2 regions of the Rhizobium sp. 05L429 genome follow, and region 1 is predicted to be linked to the other one. Evidence: predicted binding sites of a transcription regulator. Region 1 holds the regulator's gene; the other holds the start of a gene.

Region 1 (5,463 bases):
ATGGCTTTCCGGAAGGCGCCCGACATCATTCCGCGTATCCGCGAGCTTGTGATGATGGGTGGCGGTTTCTTTGAAGGCGGCAATATCACGCCGGCTGCGGAATTCAACATCTACGTCGATCCGGAAGCGGCCGACATTGTGTTTCGCTCGGGCGTGCCTGTCGTCATGATGCCGCTCGACGTCACGCACCAGCTTCTGACCCGCAAGGACCGGGTGAAGCGGATGGCCGAGATCGGCACCGCGCCGGCCAAGGCGATGGTGGAGATGCTGGAATTCTTCGAGCGCTTCGACATCGAAAAATACGGCTCGGACGGCGGCCCGCTGCACGACCCGACGACGGTGGCCTACCTGCTGAAACCCGAACTCTTCAAGGGCCGGGACTGCAATGTCGAGATCGAGGTGACGTCGGAGCTGACAGTCGGCATGACGGTCGTCGACTGGTGGCATGTGACCGACCGCAAGCGCAATGCGAAGGTCATGCGCCACGTGGATGCCGACGGATTCTTCGATCTGCTGATCGAGCGCTTCGCGCGGATATGATCCACCAAGGTTAGACAGGAACAGAAAAGGCCGCCAGCGCGGCCTTTTCTTAATTGTCGGGCGTCCTTATCGTCTTAGGCGTCCTTCTCGTCCAGCACCGAGTTGGCCTCGGCTTCGACGAGTTTCGGACCACCCTTGGCAACGCCGACCATGGCCGGGCGCAGCACGCGTTCGCCGATGMAGAAACCGGCCTGCACCACCTGCACGACCGTATTGTTCGGCACTTCGGTATTCGGCACTTCGAACATCGCCTGATGGAAGTTCGGGTCGAACTTCTGGCCAACCGGCTCCAGCTTGCGAACGCCGTGGCGCTCGAGAGCCGAGAGCATTGAACGCTCGGTCATATCCACACCTTCAATCAGCGTGGTCAGGCCGGCATCGGCCGTTTCCTTCACTTCGGCAGGAATGGAGTCGAGCGCGCGGCGCAGGTTGTCCGAGACGGCCAGCATGTCGCGAGCGAAGCCTGCGACGGAATAGGACTTGGCATCCTTGACCTCGCGCTCCGTGCGGCGGCGCAGATTGTCCATTTCGGCCGCGAGCCGCAAATAGCGGTCGCGCAGTTCGGCATTCTCGGCCTTCAGAAGCTCAAGCGGATCTGGTTCGCTTGCAGCTGCTTCCTTCACGGCTTCATTCTCGACGTTTGCGGCAGCGTGGGCTGCGGCTTCTGCCGCAGCTGCGTCAGGTCCGTTTTGCGTCGTTTCATCAGTCATGACGGTCTCCGGTTCATATATTCTCAGATGCGCCCGATATCGATGTTTGGCCGGAAAAAATCAAGTCTGCGTGACGAAGAAGCTGAAATTCAGCCGGTTTCGCGTGAGGGATCAGAGAGATCCGCGCGAAAGGCGCGACACGAGCTGGGCCGTATAGTCCACCATCGGCACGATGCGGGAATAATTAAGCCGCGTGGGGCCAATCACGCCCACCGCTCCGACAATGCGGTCGTCGTCATCGCGATAGGGGGCAACGATCAGGGAGGAACCGGAAAGCGAGAAGAGCTTGTTCTCCGAACCGATGAAGATGCGCACGCCGGGTCCGCTTTCAGCAAGGTTCAGGAGCTCGATCAAGCTGTCCTTCTTCTCCAGGTCGTCAAAGAGCAGGCGCAGACGGTCGAGGTCTTCCGCCCCGCCCACGCCTTCCAGCAGGTTTGCGCGGCCGCGGATGATGAGTTGCGCTGGCTTTGTCTCGTCCGAGTTGCCGGCCCATACGGCAATGCCACGCTCCACGAGATCCCGCGACAGCGCATCGAGCTCGTGGCGAACTTCATCTTTCAGTCGGCTCAATTGCAGGCGCAATTCCGGCAGCGTTTGCCCGGTCATGTGCGCGTTGAGGAAATTTGCGGCTTCGGTGAGCTGCGAAGAGGTAACGCCCGCAGGCAGCTCGATGATTCGGTTTTCCACCTGATCGTGATCACCGACAAGCACGGCCAGAGCCTTGGTAGGCTCCAGGCGGATGAACTCGACATGCTTCAGCACCGAATCGCTCTTGGACGTGATGACGAGGCCGGCGCCGCGCGAAATGCCCGAGWGCATGCGACTTGCCTCGTTCATCATCGATTCCACGGGATTGTCGCGGTTTCCGGCCCGCACCTGTCGGTCGATGCTGGCGCGCTCCTCGACAGAGAGATCGCCGACCTGCATGAAGGCATCGACAAAGAAGCGCAGCCCCACCTGCGTGGGCAGGCGGCCGGCACTGACATGCGGCGAATAGATGAGCCCCAGTTCTTCCAGGTCGCTCATGACATTGCGCACAGAGGCGGGCGACAGTGACATGGGCAGAAGACGTGACAGATTGCGGGAACCCAACGGTTCGCCGTGCTCCAGATAACCTTCGACGATACGTCGGAAGATTTCCTTGGATCGTTCATCCAGCGCGGCCACGGCATCCGAAACCGATGTCGACCTGTAGCTCATGAACTTTCGCACCCGTACTGAATGATATCCGGGAAATATAGCCAAACTTACCCCCGTGGCAAAAGGGAATTTGCAAATGCACGCAGCCAATCGTAGAAGCGGGCGACAATACAGATGCAGGCATGGCATTGCCGGGACCCGCTCACGCTTTTCGGCATCATGTTTCAGGAGAAGAGAATGCGGCCTTCAGGCAGAAAAACAGACCAGATGCGCAAGGTCTCCTTCGAGCGCAATTTTTCCAAGCATGCCGAAGGCTCCTGCCTGGTGAAATTCGGCGATACGCATGTGCTCTGCACGGCAAGCCTTGAAGACAAGACACCGCCATGGCTGCGCAATAGCGGCAAGGGCTGGGTTACCGCCGAATACGGCATGTTGCCGCGCGCGACAGGCGAGCGTATGAAGCGCGAAGCCGCTACCGGCAAACAGGGTGGCCGCACGCAGGAGATCCAACGCCTCATCGGCCGTTCGCTGCGCGCTGTGGTCGACCTGACCGCGCTCGGCGAGCGCCAGATCACGCTCGACTGCGACGTTATCCAGGCGGATGGCGGCACGCGTACGGCCTCCATCACCGGGGCCTGGATTGCGCTTTACGACTGCCTGCGCTGGATGGAAACCCGCAACATGATCAAGGCCGACCGCGTCCTGAAGGATCATGTCGCGGCGATCTCCTGCGGCATCTTCGCCAGCCAGCCGGTTATCGACCTKGACTATCTCGAAGATTCTTCTGCCGAAACCGATGCCAATTTCGTCATGACGGGCGCCGGCGGTATCGTCGAGATTCAGGGCACGGCGGAAGGCACGCCTTTCACCGAGGAAGAATTTTCTTCGCTGATGGGCCTTGCCAAGGCCGGTATCGCCGAACTGGTGGACCTGCAGAAGCAGGCAATCGCCTGAGGGCATCCGTTCGGGCCTATCAATGAATTTTCCTTGTCCCCGTTTCGGGGACAGCCGGACCAAGAGGCGGTAATGGCCCACCCGATCGAAGGCATTCTTGAAACCGCGCTTTATGCCGCAGATCTCGATGCGGCTGAAGCCTTCTACGGGAATGTGCTGGGTCTCGAGAAGATCGCACGGTCGGGCAACCGCCATGTGTTCTTCCGGTGCGGATCGGGCGTACTGCTGATCTTTAACCCGAAGGAAACGATGAAGCCGCCGGCACCTGACAGTCTGCAGGTTCCGCCGCATGGCACGACCGGAAAGGGCCATGCCTGCTTCAGGGTTTCGGGAGATTATCTCGATCAGATGGCCAGGAAGCTGCAGGCAGCCGGTATCGGTATCGAATCCGAGGTTCACTGGCCGCAGGGCGGCCGATCGATTTATTTCCGCGATCCTGATGGCAACAGCCTGGAATGCGCGGAGGCGAAAATCTGGGGCATGGAATAAGGATATTTTATGCGTAAGCTCGAAACCAAGACCATTGTCGTTGCCAGCCATAACCAGGGCAAGATCCGCGAGATTCAGGATCTGATCGGGCCGCTCGGCTTTACCGCCAAATCGGCTGCCGAACTCAATTTCATCGAACCCAAGGAAACCGGGACGACCTTCGAGGAAAATGCGACGATCAAGGCGCTCGCCTCGGCTGAAGCCTCGGGCATGCCGGCGCTTTCTGACGATTCGGGTCTCGTCGTCGATGCACTCGGCGGCGATCCGGGTGTCTACACGGCCGACTGGGCGGAGACCGGCAACGGCACCCGCGATTTTGGCATGGCGATGGAAAAGGTCGAGAAGGCACTGGAAAAGGCCGGCGCCAAGAAGCCCGAACAGCGCACCGCGCGTTTCGTCAGCGTGCTCTGCCTTGCCTGGCCGGATGGCCATACCGAGCTTTTCCGCGGCGAAGTGGAAGGCACCGTCGCCTGGCCGCCGCGCGGAATGCAGGGTTTCGGCTATGATCCGGTTTTCCAGCCGGAAGGCTATGATGTGACGTTCGGCGAGATGAGCGCGGAAGAAAAGCATGGCTGGAGTATCGGCAAACCGCAGGCTCTGTCGCATCGCGCCCGCGCCTTCAAGCTCTTTGTCGAAACCTGCCTGGAAGCATAGGGCCAAGCTTTGAACATGATCGAGTCGCCTGCGCTGATGCCCGACGCAAAGCTTCTGCCAGATACCGGCGAGCCCGGTTTCGGGGTCTATGTGCATTGGCCTTTCTGCGCGGCGAAGTGTCCCTATTGCGATTTCAACAGCCATGTCCGGCATCAGCCGGTCGATCAGGAGCGCTATGTCGCCGCTTTCCTGAAGGAGATCGCCACTGCCCGCCAGATGAGCGGGCCGAAGACGGTGACCAGCATCTTCCTCGGCGGGGGCACGCCCTCGCTGATGAAGCCGGAAACGGTCGATGCGATCCTTGATGGCATTTCGCGGTACTGGCATGTGCCTGATGGCATCGAGATCACGATGGAGGCCAACCCTTCCAGCGTCGAGGCGGAACGCTTCCGCGGCTATCGCGCTGCCGGCGTCAACCGTGTGTCGCTCGGCGTGCAGGCGCTCAACGACCGTGACCTGAAATTCCTCGGGCGGCTGCACGACGTCGCCGATGCGCTGAAGGCGATCAAGCTGGCGCGCGACATCTTCCCGCGCATGTCCTTCGACCTGATCTATGCCAGGCCGAACCAGACGGTGGAAGAATGGGAGCGCGAACTGAAGGAAGCGATCTCCTATGCGGTCGATCATCTCTCGCTCTATCAGCTGACCATCGAGGAAGGCACGCCCTTCTATGGCCTGCACAAGGCCGGAAAGCTGATCGTGCCTGATGGGGACCAGTCCGCTGAACTCTATGAGGCCACGCAGGAAATCACCGAGCGTGAAGGACTGCCTGCCTATGAGGTGTCCAACCACGCCCGGCCCGGCGCGGAGAGCCGACATAACCTCACCTATTGGCGCTACGGTGATTATGCCGGCATCGGCCCTGGCGCGCATGGGCGCCTGACGCGCTGCGCAGAAAAGATCGCAACCGCTACGGAACGCAAACCTGAGGCTTGGCTGGACCTCGTCGAGCGCGACGGGCACGGCATCGTCGACG
Region 2 (7,523 bases), on a different contig from region 1:
ACACCAGCAGGGCCTTCCGCGACCGGGAACTTCACCCAGATCGTGTCGCTCTCGTAGTCGTGGTATTCGACTTCGGCTTCCGCGAGCGCAGTGCGCTCGACGACCGACCACATGATCGGCTTGGAGCCGCGATAAAGCTGGCCGCTCCTGGCGATCTTCAGCAGTTCGCCGGCGATGCGGCTTTCCGCATGGAAGTTCATCGTCAGGTACGGGTTTTCGAAATCGCCGACGATACCGAGACGCTGGAATTCGGCACCCTGGATGGCGATCCACTTTTCGGCATAGGCGCGGCATTCGCGGCGGAATTCGATCATCGCCGAGGGCTCGGTCAGGTCAGGCTTGGCCTTGCCCTTGGCGCGATAGTTCTCTTCCTCGATCTTCCATTCGATCGGCAGGCCGTGGCAGTCCCAGCCGGGAACGTAGTTGGAGTCGTAGCCGCGCATCTGGAAGGAGCGGGTGATGACGTCCTTGAGGATCTTGTTCAGCGCGTGGCCGATATGGATGTTGCCGTTGGCATAGGGCGGGCCGTCGTGCAGGACGAATTTTTCGCGGCCGGCGGCCGAGGCACGCAGTTTCTTGTAGAGATCCATCTGCTGCCAGCGGGCAACGAGTTCCGGCTCCTTCTGCGGCAGGCCGGCGCGCATGGGGAAATCCGTCTCGGGCAGATAGAGGGTCTTCGAGTAATCGATCTTTTCGGCTGTTTCGGTCATGTGTAACAATCGCTTCTGGCGGCCCGACAAGGGCTCGCGGATATGAAATCTGTGGTGACGGAAAGCGCTTGCTCAATCCAAGCGCCGAAAACCCGGACCTTCCGGCCGCTCAGCGCGCGCGGAAGACCGGGCCGATAATTCGTATCGAATGCGCCAGCCGGAATTTACTCATCGGGCCGGTTCATAAGCGCTTTTCAGCGGAAAAGGAAGAGGGATTTCGGACCCGCAACCTCGTGAAAAGCCGCAACCCGAATGCCTTCCGCATCAAAAAACGAACGGTAGGCATCCATGGCTACGGTTTTGCTACTCCCAATGCAAAAAATCCAAAACCCCTGTCGAATTCCCCTTTGTCCGAACGTCTTTGACACACGGGCAGCGAAAATTCATCATGCCGATCAAACCCGCCCGCAAGGAGTGATGAGGATATGAGCAGTTCCTATCGTTGGGTTATCGTCGCGGCCGGCGCACTGATGACGTGCGTGGCGCTCGGCGCCATGTTTTCGCTCGCCATCTTCCAGCAGCCGATCGCCGATGCCACCGGCTGGTCGCATGCCGGCATTGCCAGCGCCATGACGCTGAATTTCATCGTCATGGGTATCGGCGGCTTCTTCTGGGGCGCGGCCAGCGATCGCTACGGGCCGCGCCCTGTCGTGCTGATCGGCTCCGTCATTCTCGGGCTGGCACTGGTTCTCGCCAGCCGGGCGGAAACGCTCTTACAGTTCCAGTTGACCTATGGCGTGCTTGTCGGCCTCTCGGCCAGCGCCTTCTTCGCGCCGATGATCGCAGCGACCACGGAGTGGTTCGACGAGAACCGCGGCCTTGCCGTATCGCTGGTTTCAGCGGGCATGGGTGTTGCACCGATGACGATTTCGCCCTTCGCACGCTGGCTCATTACCGCCTATGAATGGCGACCGGCGATGATGATCATCGGCATCGGTGCGCTCATCCTGATGATCCCCGCGGCCCTGCTTGTGCGCCGCCGGCCCTCACCGCCCCAGGATACGCATGAGGTCATCGTCTCAACCGATGGCGGAACTCCAAATCTGTGGAAGGTTTTCCGCTCGCCGCAGTTCATCGTTCTCGGGCTTACCTTCTTTGCCTGCTGTGCTGCCCATTCCGGGCCGATCTTCCATATGGTGAGCTACGCGACACTCTGTGGCGTAGCTCCTATGGCTGCCGTCAGCATCTATAGCGTCGAGGGCCTGGCCGGTCTCGGCGGTCGCCTGGTCTACGGCACGCTGGCGGACCGGATCGGCGTGAAGCCGGTCATCATCGCGGGCTTGCTGGTGCAAGCGGCAGCCCTTGCCACCTATCTTGCCGTCAGCAAGCTCGGGGAGTTCTATGCACTCGCCGTGATCTTCGGCAGCGCCTATGGCGGGGTGATGCCGCTCTATGCGGTGCTTGCACGTGAATATTTCGGCCCGCGCATCATCGGCACGGTGTTCGGGGCGGCGACGATGCTATCCAGCATCGGCATGGCCTTCGGACCGCTGATCGGCGGCTGGATCTACGATAGCTATGCCAACTACTCGTGGCTCTTCATCGGCTCCGCGTTGGTTGGGCTCGGTGCGGCAGGCATTGCACTCGCCTTTCCACCACTCCCGCGCCAGAAGGCTCAGCCAGCGCTCGGCACGGCCTGAGCATGACCTTGTTATTATGCAATTCCGGACGCAAAACCGCTATGCACTTGCTGGAATTGCTCAGTCGAAACAGAGCTTCCGATCCAGCTCGCCGAGCGGCCGGACGCCTGACAGAAGCGCCCTCGCCTCCTCCTCGTCGCGCTTGATCTGCGCGACGAGCGGATCAAGCCCGTCGAACCTCAGTTCGGGACGCAGATGGCCGAAGAAGGACACCGAACAGGTCTGGCCGTAGAGATCGCCGCTGAAATCGAAGAGATAGGTTTCGAGCAGCGGCGCGCCGTTTTCCGTCACCGTTGGGCGGCGGCCATAGCTCGCCACCGCATTATGGAGCTTGCCGTTTTCGAGGCGGAAGCGGACGGCATAGATGCCTGCTGCAAGCTCCGCCTCTGGCGGCAGCCGCATGTTGGCGGTCGGAAAGCCAAGCTGACGGCCGAGCTTCTCGCCGTCAATGACCTTCGACTGCACGGTATAGCGATAGCCGAGCATGGCGGCGACCGAGGAGACATCGCCTTCCTTCAGCAGCGCACGAATATGACTCGAGGAGACGACGTCGGTATTCTCGTCGCGGAACGCGTCGATCAGAGTGACGCCGAACCCATATCTGTTGCCGGCGTCCATCAGAAAGGCAGGCCCACCCTCGCGGCCGCGGCCGAAATGGAAATCGAAGCCGGTCACCACCTCGGACGCGCCGAGCCAGTCCTTCAGGATGGAGTGGATGAACTCTTCCGCCGAGCGCTGGGAAAATTCGTAATCGAAAGGATATTCGATGACCGCGTTGAAGCCCAGCTCTTCCAGGATGCGCGCCTTGAGTGGCGCGGGTGTCAGCCGGAAGACCGGCGCATCCGGCTTGAAGACGGTGCGCGGATGCGGCTCGAAGGTCAGCACGAGAGCCGGCACCCCGCGCGCGCTGGCAATATCGAGCGCCCGGTTCAGCACCGACTGATGGCCGCGATGAACGCCATCGAAATTGCCGATGGCGATGACGCCGCCCTTCAAATGCTCGGGCAGCGGATCGCGGGTTTCATTGCGGTGGAAAACGGTCATCGGCTTGTTTTCTCTTATGCGAGGCGCGGCATCCACCACTTGGGTGCGGCTTTTTCCCGTTGGAGATAGGCGTTGAGGATCGCCTCGTCGGTTTCGCCGTTCAACGTATATTCCTTCGCGTGGATACCACCGCTGATGTAGAGAAGGTCGAGCCCATAATTCAAGGCGCCGCGGACATCCGTCGGCATGCCGTCGCCGATCGCCAACACGCGATCGATGGGGAAATCGCCGCGGACCTCGCGGGCAGCGACAAGCGTCGCCTCATAGATCGGCCGGTGCGGTTTTCCGGCAATGCGKGTGGAACCGCCGAGTTGTTCATAATAGGCGGCCATGGCACCGGCGCAGGGAATGATGCGGTGACCGCGCTCGACGACGAGATCGGGATTGGCGCAGATCATCGGCACGTTGCGAGCTTTGAAGTCCAGCAGTATGTCCGTGTAGTCCTCGGGCGTCTGCGTCTCGTCGTCGAAAAAGCCGGTACAGACAACGGAGGTGGCTTCGCCGGCAGCGGCGCGCTCGATATCGAGGCCTTCAAGGAGCGGGCTGTCGCGCTCGGGGCCGAGCAGGAAGACCTTGCGCGGACCTTCGGCAATCAGCGTACGCGTGACATCGCCCGAGGTGACGATGCGGTCATAGGCGCTGTCGGGCACGCCGATCTGGCGCAGCTGCTCGACGACCTGCCAGGAGACGCGCGGCGAATTAGTGATGAGAACGACGGTCAGGCCGGCCGCACGGGCTGCCTCCAGCGCCTCGCCCGCCTTCGGAAACGGATCGACGCCGTTATGGACGACGCCCCAGACATCACAGAGCACCACATCGTATCGATCGGTGATCTCGGAGAAGTTCGCAATCCGCTTTGCCATTCCGCTTTCCTGCTTCGCTTTCGGTCACCGGTGACATTGCAAAGGCGGGCTTCGATGGCAAGGCATTTCTACGTCAAGCGAAGAACGCCGCGAGCCACAGAAGCCAAGGCTCTTCACCATCTAACCTTGGAGCGGAACAGCGTGACGGAGGATGGCGAGCACTGCAGGACCAAGCGCGCGCCATCCCGACCAGCGCTGTGAGAAAGATGGACCAGCCGCGGCTCGGTAACGACGTCGGACAAATCCCGCCATCTCCACAATTCCGGCACAAAAATCCGTGAGGGCTCTTCTTGACTCCTTCTGGAGCCATCCCTAAATGCACGGCGCTAGCACTCACAGGAGTTGAGTGCTAACATCTCCATTGTGGGCCACCCCGGTCCGCGAATGTCATTTGATCGAGGGATTAGACAATGGCAAGCACCAATTTCCGCCCGCTTCACGATCGCGTCGTCGTTCGCCGCGTTGAATCCGAAGCCAAGACCAAGGGTGGCATCATCATCCCGGACACCGCCAAGGAAAAGCCGCAGGAAGGCGAAATCGTCGCCGTCGGCTCCGGCGCTCGTGACGAATCCGGCAAGGTCGTTCCGCTGGACGTCAAGGCCGGCGACCGCATTCTGTTCGGCAAGTGGTCGGGCACCGAAGTCAAGATCGACGGCGAAGACCTTCTCATCATGAAGGAAGCCGACATCATGGGCATCATCGGCTAATCAGCCGGATGTCTTTCACCTGTAATCGCTGACACCCCTTTTCAGGAGTTCTCAAAATGGCAGCTAAAGAAGTAAAATTCGGCCGCAGCGCGCGCGAAAAGATGCTGCGCGGCGTCGATATCCTCGCTGACGCAGTGAAGGTCACGCTTGGTCCGAAGGGCCGTAACGTCGTTATCGACAAGTCCTTCGGCGCTCCGCGCATCACCAAGGACGGTGTTTCGGTCGCCAAGGAAATCGAACTCGAAGACAAGTTCGAAAACATGGGCGCCCAGATGGTCCGCGAAGTTGCTTCGAAGACCAACGACGTTGCCGGCGACGGCACGACGACCGCCACGGTTCTTGCACAGGCCATCGTTCGCGAAGGCAACAAGGCTGTAGCAGCCGGCATGAACCCGATGGACCTGAAGCGCGGCATCGACCTCGCTGTTGCTGAAGTCGTCAAGGATCTCCAGGCCAAGGCCAAGAAGATCTCCACGTCGGAAGAAGTTGCACAGGTCGGCACGATCTCCGCAAACGGCGACAAGCAGGTCGGTCTCGACATTGCTGAAGCCATGCAGAAGGTTGGCAACGAAGGCGTCATCACCGTCGAAGAAGCCAAGACCGCTGAAACCGAGCTCGAAGTCGTCGAAGGCATGCAGTTCGACCGCGGCTACCTGAGCCCGTACTTCGTCACCAACCCGGAAAAGATGGTTGCTGACCTCGAAGACGCTTTCATCCTGCTGCACGAAAAGAAGCTCTCGAACCTGCAGTCCATGCTCCCGGTTCTCGAAGCTGTCGTTCAGACCGGCAAGCCGCTCCTCATCATCGCTGAAGACGTCGAAGGCGAAGCTCTTGCTACGCTCGTCGTCAACAAGCTGCGCGGCGGCCTGAAGATCGCTGCTGTCAAGGCTCCGGGCTTCGGCGACCGCCGCAAGGCCATGCTGGAAGACATCGCCATCCTGACGGGCGGCACTGTCATTTCCGAAGACCTTGGCATCAAGCTTGAGTCTGTCACCCTCGACATGCTCGGCCGTACCAAGAAGGTTTCGATCTCCAAGGAAAACACCACGATCGTCGACGGCGCTGGCGCCAAGTCCGACATCGAAGGCCGTGTTGCCCAGATCAAGGCTCAGATCGAAGAAACCACCTCCGACTACGACCGCGAAAAGCTGCAGGAACGTCTTGCCAAGCTCGCTGGCGGCGTTGCCGTTATCCGCGTCGGCGGCTCGACGGAAATCGAAGTGAAGGAAAAGAAGGACCGCATCGACGACGCTCTCAACGCGACGCGCGCTGCTGTTCAGGAAGGCATCGTCCCGGGCGGCGGTATCGCTCTCCTGCGCTCTTCCACGAAGATCACTGTCAAGGGTGAAAACCAGGATCAGGAAGCCGGCGTCAACATCGTTCGCCGCGCTCTGCAGTCTCTGGTTCGCCAGATCGCAGAAAACGCTGGTGACGAAGCTTCGATCGTTGTCGGCAAGGTTCTCGACAAGAACGAAGACAACTACGGCTACAATGCCCAGACGTCCGAGTATGGCGACATGATCGCCATGGGCATCGTCGACCCGCTCAAGGTTGTCCGTACGGCTCTGCAGAACGCAGCTTCGGTTGCCTCGCTGCTGATCACCACGGAAGCCATGATCGCCGAGCTGCCGAAGAAGGACGCTCCGGCAATGCCTGGTGGCATGGGCGGCATGGGCGGTATGGACATGATGTGATAGGCCAACGGCCTTTCACAGCATCGTCCGTAAAGCCGCCCATCATCCAAAGTGGTTCAGCGCGTCAAGCGCGCTGAACAGGCGGTATGGACATGATGTGATAGGCGAAAGCCGTCACTGACATCCATTCCGGTCTCCGGAACAGGAAGGGCGGTCTTCGGGCCGCCCTTTTCTTTATTCAGGCGATTCGAAAATATTTTATTTAACAGGATGCTTAAACGTTCAATCAACCAATCGGAAAGCCCGGTTTTCGTGCGAGGCTTTCGCGAAACTTGCGTGCCATGTATTTTTTCGGCCAGGGAAATTCGGTCTCCCAGCAGCCTAAATTATGAGAATTGCATGCTATGGTATGCGTGGAACCGTTTCCACAACGCATAAATGAGACTTTTCGTCACCCGACTAATCGGATAACGCGCAAATCCGCTCAAAATCCTGATCATAACGTCAGCCTAACGCCCCGCAAAAAGGCGTTGCCGTTTGCGCAGAAGCTCCTATAAATCCGCGCTGCAATTGACGTTCGCCCGGAGCAAATCTCGCCGCAGACGAGACCGGACCGCGCCAACGGCCATGCGTGAACATTCGGGCTTCGAAGGTCTCCGCTAACATATGAAAGTAAATCTTGCAGGACATAGTCGGGCGGCGACCCTGCGAGGCGCTGCCGGGTAGGTTCCGTAAGGTGGCAGGCACAGACATGAGGTCTGGCGCCAAGTGATCCTGTCTCTTTGTGTTTGCCGAGTGTGCGGCTGTCCAGCTGCACCCGAACTGGGGAACGCCTTGTTTAAAATCGCCAAAGCCAATGCTGCCGCACCCTTGATGCCGGGCTCGCTGGATTACACCAACCATAATCACGAAATGCTGGCGCAAC

Evidence for each region. Region 1 encodes HrcA, which represses chaperone genes, less so after heat shock. Its sites were predicted from a motif close to GTTAGCACTCNCNNNNNGNGAGTGCTAAC; they were not measured.
Region 2: a site for HrcA is predicted at 4,583-4,611, ahead of groES (co-chaperone GroES). Genes of this name have one in related genera too.

The regions. Positions count from the first base shown of each region.
Region 1 is NZ_JBFTNV010000008.1:28,095-33,557, forward strand. Features, by position in the region: gene AC1DNW_RS10305 (nucleoside hydrolase) at 1-540, shown strand, start outside; gene grpE (nucleotide exchange factor GrpE) at 615-1,250, opposite strand; gene hrcA (heat-inducible transcriptional repressor HrcA) at 1,362-2,450, opposite strand; gene rph (ribonuclease PH) at 2,628-3,344, shown strand; gene AC1DNW_RS10325 (VOC family protein) at 3,417-3,833, shown strand; gene rdgB (RdgB/HAM1 family non-canonical purine NTP pyrophosphatase) at 3,843-4,487, shown strand; gene hemW (radical SAM family heme chaperone HemW) at 4,503-5,463, shown strand, end outside.
Region 2 is NZ_JBFTNV010000043.1:12,508-20,030, reverse strand. Features, by position in the region: gene ileS (isoleucine--tRNA ligase) at 1-710, opposite strand, end outside; gene AC1DNW_RS31775 (hypothetical protein) at 779-1,075, shown strand; gene AC1DNW_RS31770 (MFS transporter) at 1,136-2,350, shown strand; gene AC1DNW_RS31765 (bifunctional riboflavin kinase/FAD synthetase) at 2,411-3,394, opposite strand; gene AC1DNW_RS31760 (TIGR01459 family HAD-type hydrolase) at 3,409-4,257, opposite strand; gene groES (co-chaperone GroES) at 4,668-4,964, shown strand; gene groL (chaperonin GroEL) at 5,021-6,658, shown strand; gene AC1DNW_RS31745 (hypothetical protein) at 7,433-7,523, shown strand, end outside.